DNA from 3 places in the Paenibacillus pabuli genome. Region 2 is predicted to be linked to each of the others. Evidence: a T-box and tRNA genes for the amino acid it is inferred to sense, from the RefSeq annotation. Region 2 holds a T-box; the other regions hold tRNA genes.
The links. A T-box is a leader RNA that pairs with one kind of tRNA and senses whether it is charged. The one in region 2 lies ahead of leuS (leucine--tRNA ligase), so its partner is inferred to be a tRNA-Leu.

Region 1: it encodes a tRNA-Leu, which carries the amino acid that the T-box ahead of leuS (leucine--tRNA ligase) is inferred to sense. The anticodon was not compared.
Region 3: it encodes a tRNA-Leu, which carries the amino acid that the T-box ahead of leuS (leucine--tRNA ligase) is inferred to sense. The anticodon was not compared.

What each region holds. Positions count from the first base shown of each region.
Region 1 is NZ_JBDOIO010000004.1:529,512-535,031, reverse strand. It holds gene ruvB (Holliday junction branch migration DNA helicase RuvB) at 1-405, opposite strand, end outside; gene ruvA (Holliday junction branch migration protein RuvA) at 460-1,074, opposite strand; gene ruvC (crossover junction endodeoxyribonuclease RuvC) at 1,071-1,574, opposite strand; gene ABGV42_RS22020 (BofC C-terminal domain-containing protein) at 1,810-2,505, opposite strand; tRNA gene ABGV42_RS22015 (tRNA-Pro) at 2,659-2,732, opposite strand; tRNA gene ABGV42_RS22010 (tRNA-Leu) at 2,741-2,819, opposite strand; tRNA gene ABGV42_RS22005 (tRNA-Arg) at 2,836-2,912, opposite strand; tRNA gene ABGV42_RS22000 (tRNA-Gly) at 2,921-2,995, opposite strand; tRNA gene ABGV42_RS21995 (tRNA-Asp) at 3,016-3,093, opposite strand; tRNA gene ABGV42_RS21990 (tRNA-Met) at 3,121-3,194, opposite strand; tRNA gene ABGV42_RS21985 (tRNA-Val) at 3,212-3,287, opposite strand; tRNA gene ABGV42_RS21980 (tRNA-Glu) at 3,295-3,366, opposite strand; tRNA gene ABGV42_RS21975 (tRNA-Asn) at 3,371-3,446, opposite strand; rRNA gene rrf (5S ribosomal RNA) at 3,529-3,645, opposite strand; rRNA gene ABGV42_RS21965 (23S ribosomal RNA) at 3,719-5,520, opposite strand, start outside.
Region 2 is NZ_JBDOIO010000004.1:938,291-943,810, forward strand. It holds gene ABGV42_RS23795 (CvfB family protein) at 1-846, shown strand, start outside; gene ABGV42_RS23800 (class I SAM-dependent DNA methyltransferase) at 960-1,730, shown strand; gene ABGV42_RS23805 (phosphotransferase family protein) at 1,888-2,844, shown strand; T-box leader at 2,941-3,206, shown strand; gene leuS (leucine--tRNA ligase) at 3,278-5,520, shown strand, end outside.
Region 3 is NZ_JBDOIO010000004.1:192,738-198,257, reverse strand. It holds gene ABGV42_RS20500 (helix-turn-helix domain-containing protein) at 1-393, shown strand, start outside; gene ABGV42_RS20495 (class I SAM-dependent methyltransferase) at 414-1,373, opposite strand; tRNA gene ABGV42_RS20490 (tRNA-Leu) at 1,645-1,723, opposite strand; tRNA gene ABGV42_RS20485 (tRNA-Cys) at 1,758-1,831, opposite strand; tRNA gene ABGV42_RS20480 (tRNA-Gly) at 1,838-1,912, opposite strand; tRNA gene ABGV42_RS20475 (tRNA-Gln) at 1,917-1,991, opposite strand; tRNA gene ABGV42_RS20470 (tRNA-His) at 2,005-2,077, opposite strand; tRNA gene ABGV42_RS20465 (tRNA-Trp) at 2,107-2,180, opposite strand; tRNA gene ABGV42_RS20460 (tRNA-Tyr) at 2,187-2,272, opposite strand; tRNA gene ABGV42_RS20455 (tRNA-Thr) at 2,277-2,352, opposite strand; tRNA gene ABGV42_RS20450 (tRNA-Phe) at 2,373-2,448, opposite strand; tRNA gene ABGV42_RS20445 (tRNA-Asp) at 2,543-2,620, opposite strand; tRNA gene ABGV42_RS20440 (tRNA-Met) at 2,650-2,723, opposite strand; tRNA gene ABGV42_RS20435 (tRNA-Val) at 2,747-2,822, opposite strand; tRNA gene ABGV42_RS20430 (tRNA-Glu) at 2,893-2,964, opposite strand; tRNA gene ABGV42_RS20425 (tRNA-Ser) at 2,971-3,062, opposite strand; tRNA gene ABGV42_RS20420 (tRNA-Asn) at 3,066-3,141, opposite strand; rRNA gene ABGV42_RS20415 (23S ribosomal RNA) at 3,208-5,520, opposite strand, start outside.

The sequences.
Region 1 (5,520 bases), 410 kb from region 2:
AATATCAAGGGCAGAGTCCTCCATAGCTGGATACATGACTTCTTCAACGGTACGATGCAGACGATGAATTTCGTCAATAAACAGGACATCGCCTTCCTGTAGATTCGTCAGCAGCGCTGCCAGATCACCTGGTCGTTCAATCGCCGGTCCCGATGTGGTACGCAAGTTTACGCCCAATTCGTTGGCAACGATATTGGCAAGCGTCGTTTTACCAAGTCCAGGCGGACCGTAAAGTAACACATGATCCAATGCTTCATTGCGTAATTTGGCAGCTTCAATATATACTTTCAAATTTTCCTTGACCTTGTTTTGTCCGATATATTCATTCAGATACCGGGGACGAAGACTCAGTTCAACATTCTGATCCTCCATCATCAGGTTGGCGGAAATAATCCGGTCATCCATGTTCATCCCTACCTTTTTTTGTGCGGGCTACTGCCATTATATATGCAAATTTAACTATCCGGTAAACAGCATTTGCAGCGCACGTTTCATCAACACATCAACAGAATCAGCCGATGTAACATCCTTTTTCAATTTCAGCCACACTTTATCGAGCTCACTGTCTGTATAACCGAGAGCCTTCAAACCGTCACGAGCCTCATCCCAGGCCGAACCGCTTCCCGCTTCCTCAGAAGGTGGGGCAAATAAACCTGTGGCATAAGCCGCTGCACCAAACCCGTCCAGCTTGTCTTTCAGATCCAAAATCATACGTTGCGCTGTCTTTTTGCCGATACCCGGCAATTTCGTCAGGAATGTCAGGTTCTCCTGGTAGATCGCTGTAACGACATGGTCTGGCGTACCGCCTGCCAATATCCCCAGTGCCACCTTTGGTCCGATACCGGATACTTCAATCAGTTTGCGGAACAAACGCTGTTCTTCCCTTGTAACAAACCCAAACAGCAGCATCGCGTCTTCACGCACATGATGATGGGTATACACCGTGATCTCGCCTTCCTGCTTCGCAAACGCAAACGGATTAGGACAAAATACACGGTATCCCACGCCATGAACATCAAGCACTATATATTCATTCTCTACATGTACGAACTGTCCTCTTAGAAAATCAATCATTTTCGCAATACCTCATTCAACTTGGAATTTAATGTATATGAGTGCGCGTGACATACAGCCACAGCCAGAGCATCCGCTACATCATCCGGCTTCGGTATAGCCTGCAAACGCAAAAACATTTTGACCATTTCCTGCACCTGACGCTTCTCTGCCTTACCGTACCCTACGATCGCTTGTTTGATCTGCATTGGGGTATACTCCGCTATGGGCAAGCCCTTCTGAGCAGCAGCAAGCACCATAACACCTCTCGCCTGGCTGACAGACATCGCTGTAGTTACATTCCTGTTAAAAAAAAGTTTCTCCAGTGCAACTGCATCCGGTTTGTATTTATCGATCAACTGCACCATGCCCTCATAAACGTGAAGCAACCGTTCTTCTTCAGGTGTATGGGCTTCAGTCTGAATGCAGCCATATTGTACGGGTACCACTTTACTACCGATCTTATCCACAAATCCAAAACCGACAATCGCAATCCCCGGGTCAATTCCCAAAAAACGCAAAACCATCTCTCCCTTACAATAAAGCGAACATATGTATCGTTCATTTCATTATAACAAAAGATAGACCCTGCGACAGGAAAAACTTTGTCTATTCTCCGTAGTGCTTGTTTCGGCATAATATCGGCTTTTTTGAGCAAGGTGCTCCCACATGTCGACTCGTGTTTTACTACGACAAAAAGGGCATCTTTCGATGCCCCAATTAACCTCTCGGTATTACCATTTGGAGGGTATCCATTCATCCACCATTTCGAAGCTCTTCTTTATGTGGCCCATCAATGGCATAATCGCTAAAAGTCGAGATCACACTGTTATACTCATCTTTGTCTTGTACACGGATACCTTGCTGTAGTTGCTCCAGTACCCCTTCAGGCAGAGAACTCTCCAACGATCCGACATCCATTTGAAAAAAAGTACGTATAACTTTCTCTTCTGCAGGTCGACCCTCGTAAAGATTGAGATTGCCCACCGCATCCACGCTGATATACGCTTGTTCCTTGCATAGCGGAGAAAGATCATCAACATGTTTCTTCACTTGCAATGTATCCGAAGACACCACCTGCGCCTCCCATTCCGGATGCTGTTGAAGTAACACTTTTAATTGAGGTATAGCCATTTTCCCTAATTGTTCCGTTTCAACTCCGCAAATATAATGTGTCTCCATAACAACAGAAGTTAAACGATCCGTCTCGGATCCAAGCCGTCCCAATATGCTCTGTACCTCTTCTTCGGAACGTTCTTGCATGGTGACTGGAGCCATCGCCGTAGCAGCCTCACTGAAGTTAGTAGTTAACAACCGCTCAATATGAGATGAAATCGACAACCCGCTGTATGCCAGTATGGTTATAGCCACCAATGAGGCAGTCATCCAAGCAGTTCGTTTCCAACGCCGCCATCGTCTTTTAAACTGTTTTCTGAATTTAAACGTGTTCACATGAACCCCTTCTATCACTTTTTTAAACCTAGTGTGACCGAAAGGATTATGCTTTATGCAAAATTAACCCAGTGAGCAGAGTCAAAGTACTTATCCTTATTTTAGAAAAACAAAAAGTGGACTATCTATAGTAAGATAGTCCACTTCTTAAGATCGGGATGACACGATTTGAACATGCGACCCCCTGGTCCCAAACCAGGTGCTCTACCAAGCTGAGCTACATCCCGTTATGTTATACCGGCGAGAGGACTCGAACCTCCACGGTTTCCCACTCGATTTTGAGTCGAGCGCGTCTGCCATTCCGCCACGCCGGCAAATTAAGTTATATAATGGCGCGCCCTGAGAGATTCGAACTCCCGGCCTTTTGATTCGTAGTCAAACGCTCTATCCAGCTGAGCTAAGGGCGCAAAATAATTGGAGCGGACGACGGGAATCGAACCCGCGACCCTCGCCTTGGCAAGGCGATGCTCTACCGCTGAGCCACGTCCGCATGCGGTATTAAATATTAAATGGCGGAACCGACGGGATTCGAACCCGCGATCTCCTGCGTGACAGGCAGGCATGTTAGGCCAACTACACCACGGTTCCAGATCACTTTCTGTAAAGAAAGTATAATTGCGGGGGCAGGATTTGAACCTGCGGCCTTCGGGTTATGAGCCCGACGAGCTACCGGGCTGCTCCACCCCGCGTCGTTATAAAAGTTATATGGTGGAGGCTGAGGGGCTCGAACCCCCGACCCTCTGCTTGTAAGGCAGATGCTCTCCCAGCTGAGCTAAGCCTCCATATCTATGACCCGTAGGGGATTCGAACCCCTGTTACCTCCGTGAAAGGGAGGTGTCTTAACCCCTTGACCAACGGGCCTTAATGGCTCCCCGAACAGGACTCGAACCTGTGACAACTCGATTAACAGTCGAGTGCTCTACCAACTGAGCTATCAGGGAATAAAATATATTCATGTTACAAACGCAACATCGTACAACGTTAACATGCAGAGCCTGTTTTCTATGTATGATGAAAGAGTTCGCTTGGCAGCGTCCTACTCTCCCAGGACCCTTCGGTCCAAGTACCATCGGCGCTAGAGGGCTTAACGGTCGTGTTCGGGATGGGTACGTGTGGAACCCCTCCGCTATCGCCACCAAACGATGCTGCTACGCTCAGAGATCATTCTCTGAAAACTAGATCCGAAACGAAATATGCGACTAGAACCTGCAATTTGGATAAGCCCTCGACCGATTAGTACTGGTCAGCTCCATGCATTACTGCACTTCCACCCCCAGCCTATCTACCTCGTCGTCTTCAAGGGGTCTTACATACTGGGAAATCTCATCTTGAGGGGGGCTTCACGCTTAGATGCTTTCAGCGCTTATCCCGTCCGTACATAGCTACCCAGCGGTGCTCCTGGCGGAACAACTGGTACACCAGCGGTACGTCCATCCCGGTCCTCTCGTACTAAGGACAGCTCCTCTCAAATTTCCTACGCCCACGACAGATAGGGACCGAACTGTCTCACGACGTTCTGAACCCAGCTCGCGTACCGCTTTAATGGGCGAACAGCCCAACCCTTGGGACCTACTTCAGCCCCAGGATGCGATGAGCCGACATCGAGGTGCCAAACCTCCCCGTCGATGTGGACTCTTGGGGGAGATAAGCCTGTTATCCCCAGGGTAGCTTTTATCCGTTGAGCGATGGCCCTTCCATGCGGTACCACCGGATCACTAAGCCCGACTTTCGTCCCTGCTCGACTTGTAGGTCTCGCAGTCAAGCTCCCTTATGCCTTTGCACTCTTCGAATGATTTCCAACCATTCTGAGGGAACCTTTGGGCGCCTCCGTTACTCTTTAGGAGGCGACCGCCCCAGTCAAACTGCCCACCTGACACTGTCCCCGCACCGGTTTACGGTACCAGGTTAGAACCTAGATACGATCAGGGTGGTATCCCAACGGTGCCTCCACACAAGCTGGCGCTCATGCTTCAAAGGCTCCCACCTATCCTGTACAGATCGTACCCAAATTCAATATCAAGCTGCAGTAAAGCTCCATGGGGTCTTTCCGTCTTGTCGCGGGTAACCTGCATCTTCACAGGTATTAAAATTTCACCGGATCTCTCGTTGAGACAGCGCCCAAGTCGTTACGCCATTCGTGCGGGTCAGAATTTACCTGACAAGGAATTTCGCTACCTTAGGACCGTTATAGTTACGGCCGCCGTTTACTGGGGCTTCGGTTCACAGCTTCGGATTGCTCCTAACCGCTCCCCTTAACCTTCCAGCACCGGGCAGGCGTCAGCCCGTATACTTCGCCTTACGGCTTCGCACAGACCTGTGTTTTTGCTAAACAGTCGCTTGGGCCTTTTCACTGCGGCCCCCTCGTGCTATTCACACTACCGGGGCACCCCTTCTCCCGAAGTTACGGGGTCATTTTGCCGAGTTCCTTAACGAGAGTTCTTCCGCGCGCCTTAGAATTCTCTTCTCGCCTACCTGTGTCGGTTTGCGGTACGGGCACCTTCATCTGGCTAGAGGCTTTTCTTGGCAGTGTGAGATCATGACCTTCGCTACTGTAATTTTCACTCCCCATCACAGCTCAGCCTTACGATGTGCGGATTTGCCTACACATCAGCCTCACTGCTTGGACAGGCATCCATCAGCCTGCGTCACTACCCTACTGCGTCCCCCCATCGCTCGTAACGATTTACGGTGGTACAGGAATTTCGACCTGTTGTCCTTCGACTACGCCTTTCGGCCTCGCCTTAGGTCCCGACTTACCCTGAGCGGACGAGCCTTCCTCAGGAACCCTTAGGCTTTCGGCGGATCAGATTCTCACTGATCTTTTCGTTACTCATACCGGCATTCTCACTTGTATAATGTCCAGCGCTCCTTACGGTACACCTTCAACCCTTATACAACGCTCCCCTACCCCTGATGCAAAGCATCAAGCCATAGCTTCGGTGGTGTGTTTAGCCCCGTTACATTTTCGGCGCAGAGTCACTCGACCAGTGAGCTATTACGCACTCTTTCAATGGT
Region 2 (5,520 bases):
GGCTACTTTTTGACGACAGGATCGGAAGATGTACTGCTTCACTATACGGAGCTTACGCGGGATGTAAAAATCGGGGAAACGCTTGAGGTCTTTTTGTTCTTTGATACAGAGGACCGTTTGGCAGCGACAATGAAAAAACCATATCTCACTCTCGGTGAAATGGCGCGATTGGTTGTGGCAGATGTACATCCACGCCTCGGCTGTTTCCTCGAAATGGGACTTGGACGGCAATTGCTGCTCCCCATCCGTGAATTGCCCGAATTGGAAGAACTGCGTCCACATGTGGGCGATGAAGTTTTTGTTATCATGGAACATGACAAGCAAGGACGTCTTCGCGCCAAATTGGCTGGCGAACGCGAGCTTGCGCCACTGTCGTTCCACGCTCCAACCTCTTGGTTGAATGAATGGGTGGAAGCAACCGTGTACAAGCCTTTGCAAATGGGTACATTTGTGCTCGTAGAGGGCGGAGTACTTGGCTTCGGTGCCATCGGCATGATCCATTCGTCCGAACGCAACAGAATGCTGCGACTTGGCGAGAAGGTGAAGTGCCGGGTAACGTTGGTTCGTGAAGACGGACGTGTTAATCTGGCCATGTCACCTCGCAAAGAGGTAGGCCGTAATGAAGATGCGGACAAACTCCTGGCGTTCATGAAAGATCGTCCTATGGGCGGTATGCCTTATTCGGATGCAACTCCACCGGATATCATCAAGCAGCGCTTCGGAATTAGCAAATCTGCTTTCAAGCGTGCTTTGGGCAAGCTGATGAAAGACGGACTGGTGACGCAGAAGGAAAACTGGACGTACTTGACGGAGTCAGCTCCTGAAGATTCGAGTGAAAGCAAGTAATCGTTAACGTCATATTGGACCTGAGAGAAGGCAGGGCAAGGCTGGGTGAACTCCGGACGCCCCTGCTTTTTCTTTTGGAATCCGAAAATGAAATTGAAAGTGCGGTGCCTGACATGTCTTACCGTAAATTTGCTTATGTGTACGATGAATTAATGGAAGATATGCCTTATCCGGACTGGATAAGGTTTGCAAGAACAGCCTGGGAGCAGCATGGCATGCCAAAGAGCGTAGCCGAACTTGGATGCGGAACAGGATCTATTACGATCCCGCTGGTTAACTCGGGTTTTGAAGTAACGGGCATTGACCTGTCTGCCGATATGTTATCCGTGGCGCGAAGCAAGATGGAGGGAACCCCTCAAGGTCATCGCTTGTATCGTGAAGGCAGCGTCCGCTGGGTTCAGCAGGATATGCGGGATTGGAGAGTACCTGAACCAGTAGACTCCGTAATCTCCTTTTGTGACTGCATTAATTATCTGCTTGAAAAGGAAGATGTTATTCGCACGTTCCAGCGTACCTATGAGATGCTGAAGCCCGAAGGGACGTTCCTGTTTGACGTACACCACCCTGACACCTTGATTCGTTATGAAGAAGAGCAGCCTTTTGTGCTGGATGAACGCTCTGTATCCTACATTTGGACCTGTGACATGGATCGTGAACGGTGTGAGATTGAGCATCATCTGAGTATCTTCTCCCGAGTGGATAATGGCAGCAAGGACATGTACCAGCGTTTTGAAGAGGTTCACGTTCAGCGTGCATACGATCCCGATTGGATGAAGCTGGAGCTGACAAAAGCCGGGTTCAGAGATGTACGCGTATATTCAGATTTCGAGTGGAAAGAAGCTGGAGAAGGCGCACAGCGGCTTTTTTATGTCGCAGTGAAATAGAATTGCTAATGGAAGCTACCCTTATGAGGATAAGGGTGGTTTTTTATTTTGTGATGAAAGGCATTGTCAGCAGCGGGAGAGGAAGCCATAATGGATGTATGGAAAACGCTTTCTGGAATTGGCATAGAATTTGTATTCATGAAAAGGCGGGTGCAAAATGGAAAGTACATATAAAACAAGGCTGACTTCAGAACAGCTGAATGCCATTGCGAGGCAACATTTCAACACAGGCATCCAGGAATATAAGGAAATGATTGACGGATGGGCCAACCATGCTTATTGTATCTCGCTGGATAACGGGCAGGTGGTGGTGCTCAAAATCGCTCCTACTAACGTCGATAAAACATTGCGTTGTGAGCAGGATCTTCTGATGGCTGAAGTTCAGGCACTGCGTCTCGTGGAAGAGCTCCGGGATGTGCCCGTCCCCCGTGTATTGGCGTGTGATACATCGTGCAGTCTTGCTCCTGCGGATTACTTTATTATGGAATTTATGCCCGGCACGCCCTATAACAAGGTCAAAGATCAGTATAGTGAAGCAGAACAGGCAGGGATCGAACAGCAGCTTGGTGCATACAATCGTCGGATCAATGAGATCAAAGGAGAGAAATTCGGCTATTTCTCAGAAAAGAAACCAAAGTATAGCACTTGGAAGGAAGCATTTCTCAGTCTGATGGATGACCTGCTTACCGATGGTAAAGAGGCTGGCGTAAGTCTTCCTATCGATTATGATGGCCTTGCACAATTGATTATGGAGAAATCGGATGTGCTGAATGATGTTAACGAGCCGGCTCTTATTCACTGGGATTTGTGGGATGGCAATGTATTTGTGGAAGAGGGGCGGATTACAGCCATTATTGATTTTGAACGTTCCCTTTGGGCGGATCCCCTGATGGAACACTATTTCAGTCATTTTAATTATACACCAGGGTTTGTAAGGGGGTATGGGAGGGCCATCACAACCGATAGCGAACGAAAACGAAGAAGCTTGTACGATCTGTATTTTGATCTGGTGCTGTGGATCGAATGCACATATCGTCAATATGATAACAAGGAACACATACAGTGGGCGATTAATAACTTGGAAGAAGGCATTGAGCGGTTTCGATTGTCCTGAGCCGAATGCTGAAGAACCGCATCATTTAAAGTCCAACAAAACACGCAATATTGACTTTAGTCTTGCTTTTTTATATAATGGTCCCGATATTGTATACATATTTCGATGATAAGGAACAGTAGTGAGTCCTGTACATGACAGAGAGTCGGCGGTTGGTGCAAGCCGATTGACAGTATTTCACGAACTCGCCTTGGAGAAATGCGGTGATTACACCATCCTGTGCTTGAATGTCTGGCATTTCGTTCAGGAATGGAAATCCGCATCGGTTAACCGCCGTTACAGGTCCAAAGGGAGTGGATGACGAAGCACGTTCGTCCGCTAACTAGGGTGGTACCACGGGAATTCAACCTCTCGTCCCTAGCGCTGCAAACGCTATGGATGCTGAGGTTTTTTTGTTGCAATAAATGTGAATAACCAAGAGGAGGAACAATAGATGAGTGAAAATCACCAGCCGAAGCACGGCTATCAGCCGCAGGTTATGGAGAAAAATTGGCAGCAGTACTGGGATGAGAACAAAACGTTTAAAACAGGTGAGGATCCGGGTAAACCGAAGTTTTATGCACTCGATATGTTCCCATATCCATCCGGTTCAGGTCTGCACGTAGGTCACCCGGAAGGTTATACGGCAACGGACATCGTTTCCCGTTTCAAACGCATGCGCGGTTACAATGTGCTGCATCCGATGGGCTGGGATGCTTTCGGTTTGCCTGCTGAGCAGCACGCTCTGGACACGGGTGAGCACCCGCGGGAAATTACGTTCCGCAACATCGACAACTTCCGTCGTCAAATCAAGTCTCTTGGTTTCTCGTACGACTGGGATCGTGAGATTAGCACAACGGACCCTGAATACTACAAATGGACGCAATGGATCTTCATCCAGCTGTACAAAAAAGGCCTGGCATATGTGGATGAAGTGCCGGTTAACTGGTGTGAAGCGCTCGGTACGGTACTGGCTAACGAAGAGGTTATCGACGGCAAAAGTGAGCGCGGTGGTCATCCGGTTGTACGCAAACCGATGCGTCAATGGGTACTGAAAATCACGGAATATGCTGAACGCTTGCTGGAAGATCTGGAAGAGCTGGACTGGTCCGAGAGCATCAAGGATATGCAGCGTAACTGGATTGGCAAATCGACGGGTGCAGAGGTTGTATTCGCCATTGAGGGTAGCGAAGAAGTTATCAAAGTGTTCACCACACGTGCGGATACCCTGTTCGGTGCAAGCTTCGCCGTTCTTGCTCCTGAGCATGAATTGGTCGATGCCATTACGACAGCAGAACAGCGTGAAGCTATTAAGGCTTACCAAGAGCAGGCGGCTCGCAAAAGTGATCTGGAACGTACGGATCTGGCCAAAGAAAAAACAGGTGTATTCACTGGTGCCTATGCGATCAATCCGGTTAATGGTGCGAAACTGCCTATCTGGATTGCGGATTATGTACTGGCAGGATACGGTACAGGAGCTGTTATGGCGGTTCCAGGCCATGATGGTCGGGACTGGGAATTTGCGAAACAGTTCGGTCTGGACATCATTGAAGTTATCCAGGGTGGTGACGTGACACAAGAGGCGTATGCCGGTGACGGACCGCATGTGAACTCCGACTTCCTGAACGGACTGAATAACGAAGAAGCGATTGCGAAGATGATTGCATGGTTGGAAGAGAGCGGTAAGGGACAAGGAAAAACAACGTACCGTCTGCGCGATTGGTTGTTCAGTCGTCAGCGTTACTGGGGTGAGCCGATTCCAATTCTGCACCTGGAAGATGGAACGATGAAGACCGTACCGGAAGATCAACTTCCTTTGCTGCTGCCGGATATCGACCAGATCAAACCTTCAGGTACTGGGGAGTCACCACTGGCGAACGTAACGGATTGGGTGAATACCGTAGATCCAGAAACGGGAATGAAAGCACGCCGCGAGACTAATACGATGCCACAATGGGCGGGAAGCTGCTGGTACTATCTGCGCTTTATCGATCCACACAACGACAAAGAGCTGATCTCCCAGGAGAAACAGCAGCAGTGGTTGCCGGTTGACCTGTACATCGGGGGAGCCGAGCATGCCGTGCTTCACCTGCTGTATGCTCGTTTCTGGCACAAAGTGTTGTATGATCTGGGCGTGGTGAGTACCAAGGAGCCATTCCACAAACTGGTGAACCAAGGTATGATTCTGGGAACCAATAACGAGAAAATGAGTAAATCCCGTGGCAATGTCATTAATCCGGATGAAATTGTGAATGAATTCGGAGCCGATACATTGCGTCTCTATGAGATGTTTATGGGACCTTTGGAAGCTACAAAACCGTGGAACGCTAACGGGGTAGAGGGCATGTACCGCTTCCTGTCACGCGTATGGCGTCTCTTCATCAACGAGGACACTGGAGCGATCAACGACAAGATCACTGTGGATGGCGGAACGGAAGAATTCAAACGCACAGCTCACAAAACGATCAAGAAAGTTACGGATGACCTGGAACATCTGCGTTTCAACACAGCGATCAGCCAGTTGATGATCTTCATCAATGATGCTTACAAAGCCGATACACTGCCACGTGAAGCGATGGAAAACTTCGTACAGCTGCTGTCCCCACTGGCACCGCACATGGCGGAAGAACTGTGGAGCCGCCTTGGACACGAAGGAGGAATCTCCTACGTAGCTTGGCCGGAGTATGATGAGTCCAT
Region 3 (5,520 bases), 750 kb from region 2:
AGGCAATATGTACAGCATCAGCAGATCTCGGAAAGAATGATTGCCATAATCCATCAAGAATACGATACCGACCTAACACTTGACGAGTGTGCTTATAGGCTCCATTATAATGCAAGCTATTTGAGTACTGTTTTCAGCAAAGAAACAGGCTACGCATTCAGTGAATATTTATCACAGTATCGGTTCAAGATGGCCCGAAAGTGGTTGGATGAAACCGAGCTAACGGTTAAGGATATTGCTGCTCGGCTTCGTTACAACAACCCGCAGAACTTTATCCGTTCATTTCGAAAATGGGAAGGAATGACTCCGGGCCAGTATCGTGAACGTAGAGAAAGGTCCTCGCTCTTCCATGAAATAAAATCTAATGTAGGTAAGCCAAAAGGGAGCAGGTGATCTGCTCCCTTTTTAACGAATCAACCTTGGTTATATTTTTTAGCTTCAGTGGTTCGAACAGCCTTCATGTTCTGCTGATCCAGTTGAATTAAAATTTTACCGAACCTGCCGCCACGTAAGAAGGTAATCACGCCATCTGGATAGGCTCCTCTGACATAATGCTCTGCTATGTATAGTGAGTCTGCATCCGAAGGCAATCCATAGGTGTTTAGCCATTCCTTTAAATGATCTACAACTTGCTGAACAGACATCTCAATGGTGTTGACTTCATTTGTAATTAACGACGTATACGCGTAACCCTTCAAGAATAACAGCTGTTGTATGTATCCCATATCTCCCGAACGGTATGGTGGATTAACCTTAAGGACCTCTTTTAACTCGTCAATTAACGAATGCACTCTCGGGCCGGCCATGGCACTAATATACACATATTTGCGTGCACTTTGAATCGCCTGTTCGACTGTTTCCCAATCAGACATCGCTGGGCACATGGAGGCAAAGGCAAAATCGTATTTCTTTTCCCAGCCTTTCTCCTGAATCGATATTTCTTCAAAACGTTCGGAAATAATCTCAATATTGGACGCTAATGCGTGTGGGATTGTTTCTTTCATCAGAGAAATGAGCAGTTCAGAAGGTTCGACTGCAGTGACAGTTGCCCCCTTTTCTGCAAAAGGAATTGTAAAAATGCCTGAAGCCGCTCCAATGTCCAATACGGATAAATCACTAAAGTCTACACCCTGGTTCTCAATCCAGCTCATGATGCGCTCGGAACGCTTCTTACCTTCTTCTGTGAAGGATTGATGGTGATAATCTCGTGCCCAGCGTTCAAATGCTTCTTCCGTTTCGAACGGCGCACTCTTCTTCTTGTATTTGGGATTCCTCGGCTGCTGCTTCCACGCCTCTTCCCAGATGGACAGATCAAATAATATTTCTGAATAATGAGCTGAATTGATTTTCTCAGACACTTTACCCTCAGACATTTCGTTTCACTCCGTTCTGTGTATTGGATTGTAGATTTACCAAAGATCACTTTTAAAACTAAAGAAGCAATCCATTATCATGTAGCCAATCTCTTATTTGTACGATGTTGGACTTAAATTAGTTAATATTATAGACTTTATTTATCTACAATATATTTAATTTATCCACACGTCAACCGCCTATATTACATCTCTACAGTATCGAGAGGAATAATCATCAAATAAAAATAACCCTGTGAATTGTCTAAGCAATCCACAGGGTTATACGTTATACCGGCGAGAGGACTCGAACCTCCACGGTTTCCCACTCGATTTTGAGTCGAGCGCGTCTGCCATTCCGCCACGCCGGCATATCATGTTGTAGTATATTTTCTAAAAATATACTGGAGGCGCCACCCAGATTCGAACTGGGGATAAAGCTTTTGCAGAGCTGTGCCTTACCACTTGGCTATGGCGCCATATTTTGGAGCGGACGACGGGAATCGAACCCGCGACCCTCGCCTTGGCAAGGCGATGCTCTACCGCTGAGCCACGTCCGCATAATGGCTGGGGATATAGGATTTGAACCTATGCATGACGGAGTCAAAGTCCGTTGCCTTACCGCTTGGCTAATCCCCAATAAAAACAAAGGGGCGATCGAGGGGAATTGAACCCCCGAATGCCGGATCCACAAACCGGTGCGTTAACCACTTCGCCACGATCGCCATATGCATTATTCACTAAAAAAGTTAATTGGCAGGGGCAGCAGGAATTGAACCCACACCAACGGTTTTGGAGACCGTTGTTCTACCTTTAAACTATGCCCCTAAAAACTGGTGGAGGATGATGGATTCGAACCACCGAACCCGTACGGGAGCAGATTTACAGTCTGATGCGTTTGGCCACTTCGCTAATCCTCCATAGTGGTGCCGGCGAGAGGACTTGAACCCCCAACCTACTGATTACAAGTCAGTTGCTCTACCAGTTGAGCTACACCGGCGTATTAAGTTGTGATGAAAATGGTGGCTCGGGACGGAATCGAACCGCCGACACGAGGATTTTCAGTCCTCTGCTCTACCGACTGAGCTACCGAGCCATAATAAAGTCTAATCATGAAACGTTGCACTTTATCCAAGGCGTCGGTGCCATATAACAGACTTAGTGAACAGATTCCTCATGTAGAGTAAAAATGGCGGAACCGACGGGATTCGAACCCGCGATCTCCTGCGTGACAGGCAGGCATGTTAGGCCAACTACACCACGGTTCCAAAGCACTTTCTGTAAAGAAAGTATAATATTGCGGGGGCAGGATTTGAACCTGCGGCCTTCGGGTTATGAGCCCGACGAGCTACCGGGCTGCTCCACCCCGCGTCGTTATAAAAAATAAAATTATATGGTGGAGGCTGAGGGGCTCGAACCCCCGACCCTCTGCTTGTAAGGCAGATGCTCTCCCAGCTGAGCTAAGCCTCCGAACAACACATTTATGATCTTAACATAAAACTGTTGTTAAAATCAACCTCTTTTTTTGAGGTGAAAATAATGACCCGTAGGGGATTCGAACCCCTGTTACCTCCGTGAAAGGGAGGTGTCTTAACCCCTTGACCAACGGGCCTTACTATGGCGGAGAGAGAGGGATTCGAACCCTCGAGACGCTTGTGGCGCCTACACGATTTCCAATCGTGCTCCTTCGGCCAACTCGGACACCTCTCCATATGGCTCCCCGAACAGGACTCGAACCTGTGACAACTCGATTAACAGTCGAGTGCTCTACCAACTGAGCTATCAGGGAATATTGTTCAGAGATTATTCTCTGAAAACTAGATCCGAAACGAAATGTGCGACTAAAACCTGCAATTTGGATAAGCCCTCGACCGATTAGTACTGGTCAGCTCCATGCATTACTGCACTTCCACCCCCAGCCTATCTACCTCGTCGTCTTCAAGGGGTCTTACATACTGGGAAATCTCATCTTGAGGGGGGCTTCACGCTTAGATGCTTTCAGCGCTTATCCCGTCCGTACATAGCTACCCAGCGGTGCTCCTGGCGGAACAACTGGTACACCAGCGGTACGTCCATCCCGGTCCTCTCGTACTAAGGACAGCTCCTCTCAAATTTCCTACGCCCACGACAGATAGGGACCGAACTGTCTCACGACGTTCTGAACCCAGCTCGCGTACCGCTTTAATGGGCGAACAGCCCAACCCTTGGGACCTACTTCAGCCCCAGGATGCGATGAGCCGACATCGAGGTGCCAAACCTCCCCGTCGATGTGGACTCTTGGGGGAGATAAGCCTGTTATCCCCAGGGTAGCTTTTATCCGTTGAGCGATGGCCCTTCCATGCGGTACCACCGGATCACTAAGCCCGACTTTCGTCCCTGCTCGACTTGTAGGTCTCGCAGTCAAGCTCCCTTATGCCTTTGCACTCTTCGAATGATTTCCAACCATTCTGAGGGAACCTTTGGGCGCCTCCGTTACTCTTTAGGAGGCGACCGCCCCAGTCAAACTGCCCACCTGACACTGTCCCCGTACCCGCTAAGGGCACCAGGTTAGAACCTAGATACGATCAGGGTGGTATCCCAACGGTGCCTCCACACAAGCTGGCGCTCATGCTTCAAAGGCTCCCACCTATCCTGTACAGATCGTACCCAAATTCAATATCAAGCTGCAGTAAAGCTCCATGGGGTCTTTCCGTCTTGTCGCGGGTAACCTGCATCTTCACAGGTATTAAAATTTCACCGGATCTCTCGTTGAGACAGCGCCCAAGTCGTTACGCCATTCGTGCGGGTCAGAATTTACCTGACAAGGAATTTCGCTACCTTAGGACCGTTATAGTTACGGCCGCCGTTTACTGGGGCTTCGGTTCACAGCTTCGGATTGCTCCTAACCGCTCCCCTTAACCTTCCAGCACCGGGCAGGCGTCAGCCCGTATACTTCGCCTTACGGCTTCGCACAGACCTGTGTTTTTGCTAAACAGTCGCTTGGGCCTTTTCACTGCGGCCCCCTCGTGCTATTCACACTACCGGGGCACCCCTTCTCCCGAAGTTACGGGGTCATTTTGCCGAGTTCCTTAACGAGAGTTCTTCCGCGCGCCTTAGAATTCTCTTCTCGCCTACCTGTGTCGGTTTGCGGTACGGGCACCTTCATCTGGCTAGAGGCTTTTCTTGGCAGTGTGAGATCATGACCTTCGCTACTGTAATTTTCACTCCCCATCACAGCTCAGCCTTATGGTTAGCGGATTTGCCTACTAACCAGCCTCACTGCTTGGACAGACATCCATCAGTCTGCGTCACTACCCTACTGCGTCCCCCCATCGCTCGTAACGATTTACGGTGGTACAGGAATTTCGACCTGTTGTCCTTCGACTACGCCTTTCGGCCTCGCCTTAGGTCCCGACTTACCCTGAGCGGACGAGCCTTCCTCAGGAACCCTTAGGCTTTCGGCGGATCAGATTCTCACTGATCTTTTCGTTACTCATACCGGCATTCTCACTTGTATAATGTCCAGCGCTCCTTACGGTACACCTTCAACCCTTATACAACGCTCCCCTACCCCTGATGCAAGCATCAAGCCATAGCTTCGGTGGTGTGTTTAGCCCCGTTACATTTTCGGCGCAGAGTCACTCGACCAGTGAGCTATTACGCACTCTTTCAATGGTGGCTGCTTCTAAGCCAACATCCTGGTTGTCTGTGCAACTCCACATCCTTTCCCACTTAACACACACTTGGGGACCTTAGCTGATGGTCTGGGCTGTTTCCCTTTTGACAATGGATCTTAGCACTCACTGTCTGACTCCCGGAAGTAAGTCTATGGCATTCGGAGTTTGACTGAGCTTGGTAACCCTTGCGGGCCCCGCACCCAATCAGTGCTCTACCTCCACGACTCTGTTTTCCGAGGCTAGCCCTAAAGCTATTTCGGGGAGAACCAGCTATCTCCGAGTTCGATTGGAATTTCTCCGCTACCCCCACCTCATCCCCGCACTTTTCAACGTGCGTGGGTTCGGGCCTCCAGTGCGTGTTACCGCACCTTCACCCTGGACAGGGGTAGATCACCCGGTTTCGGGTCTACGTCCACGTACTAACTCGCCCTATTCAGACTCGCTTTCGCTGCGGCTCCGGCTCTTCACCTTAACCTTGCACGGGAACGTAACTCGCCGGTTCATTCTACAAA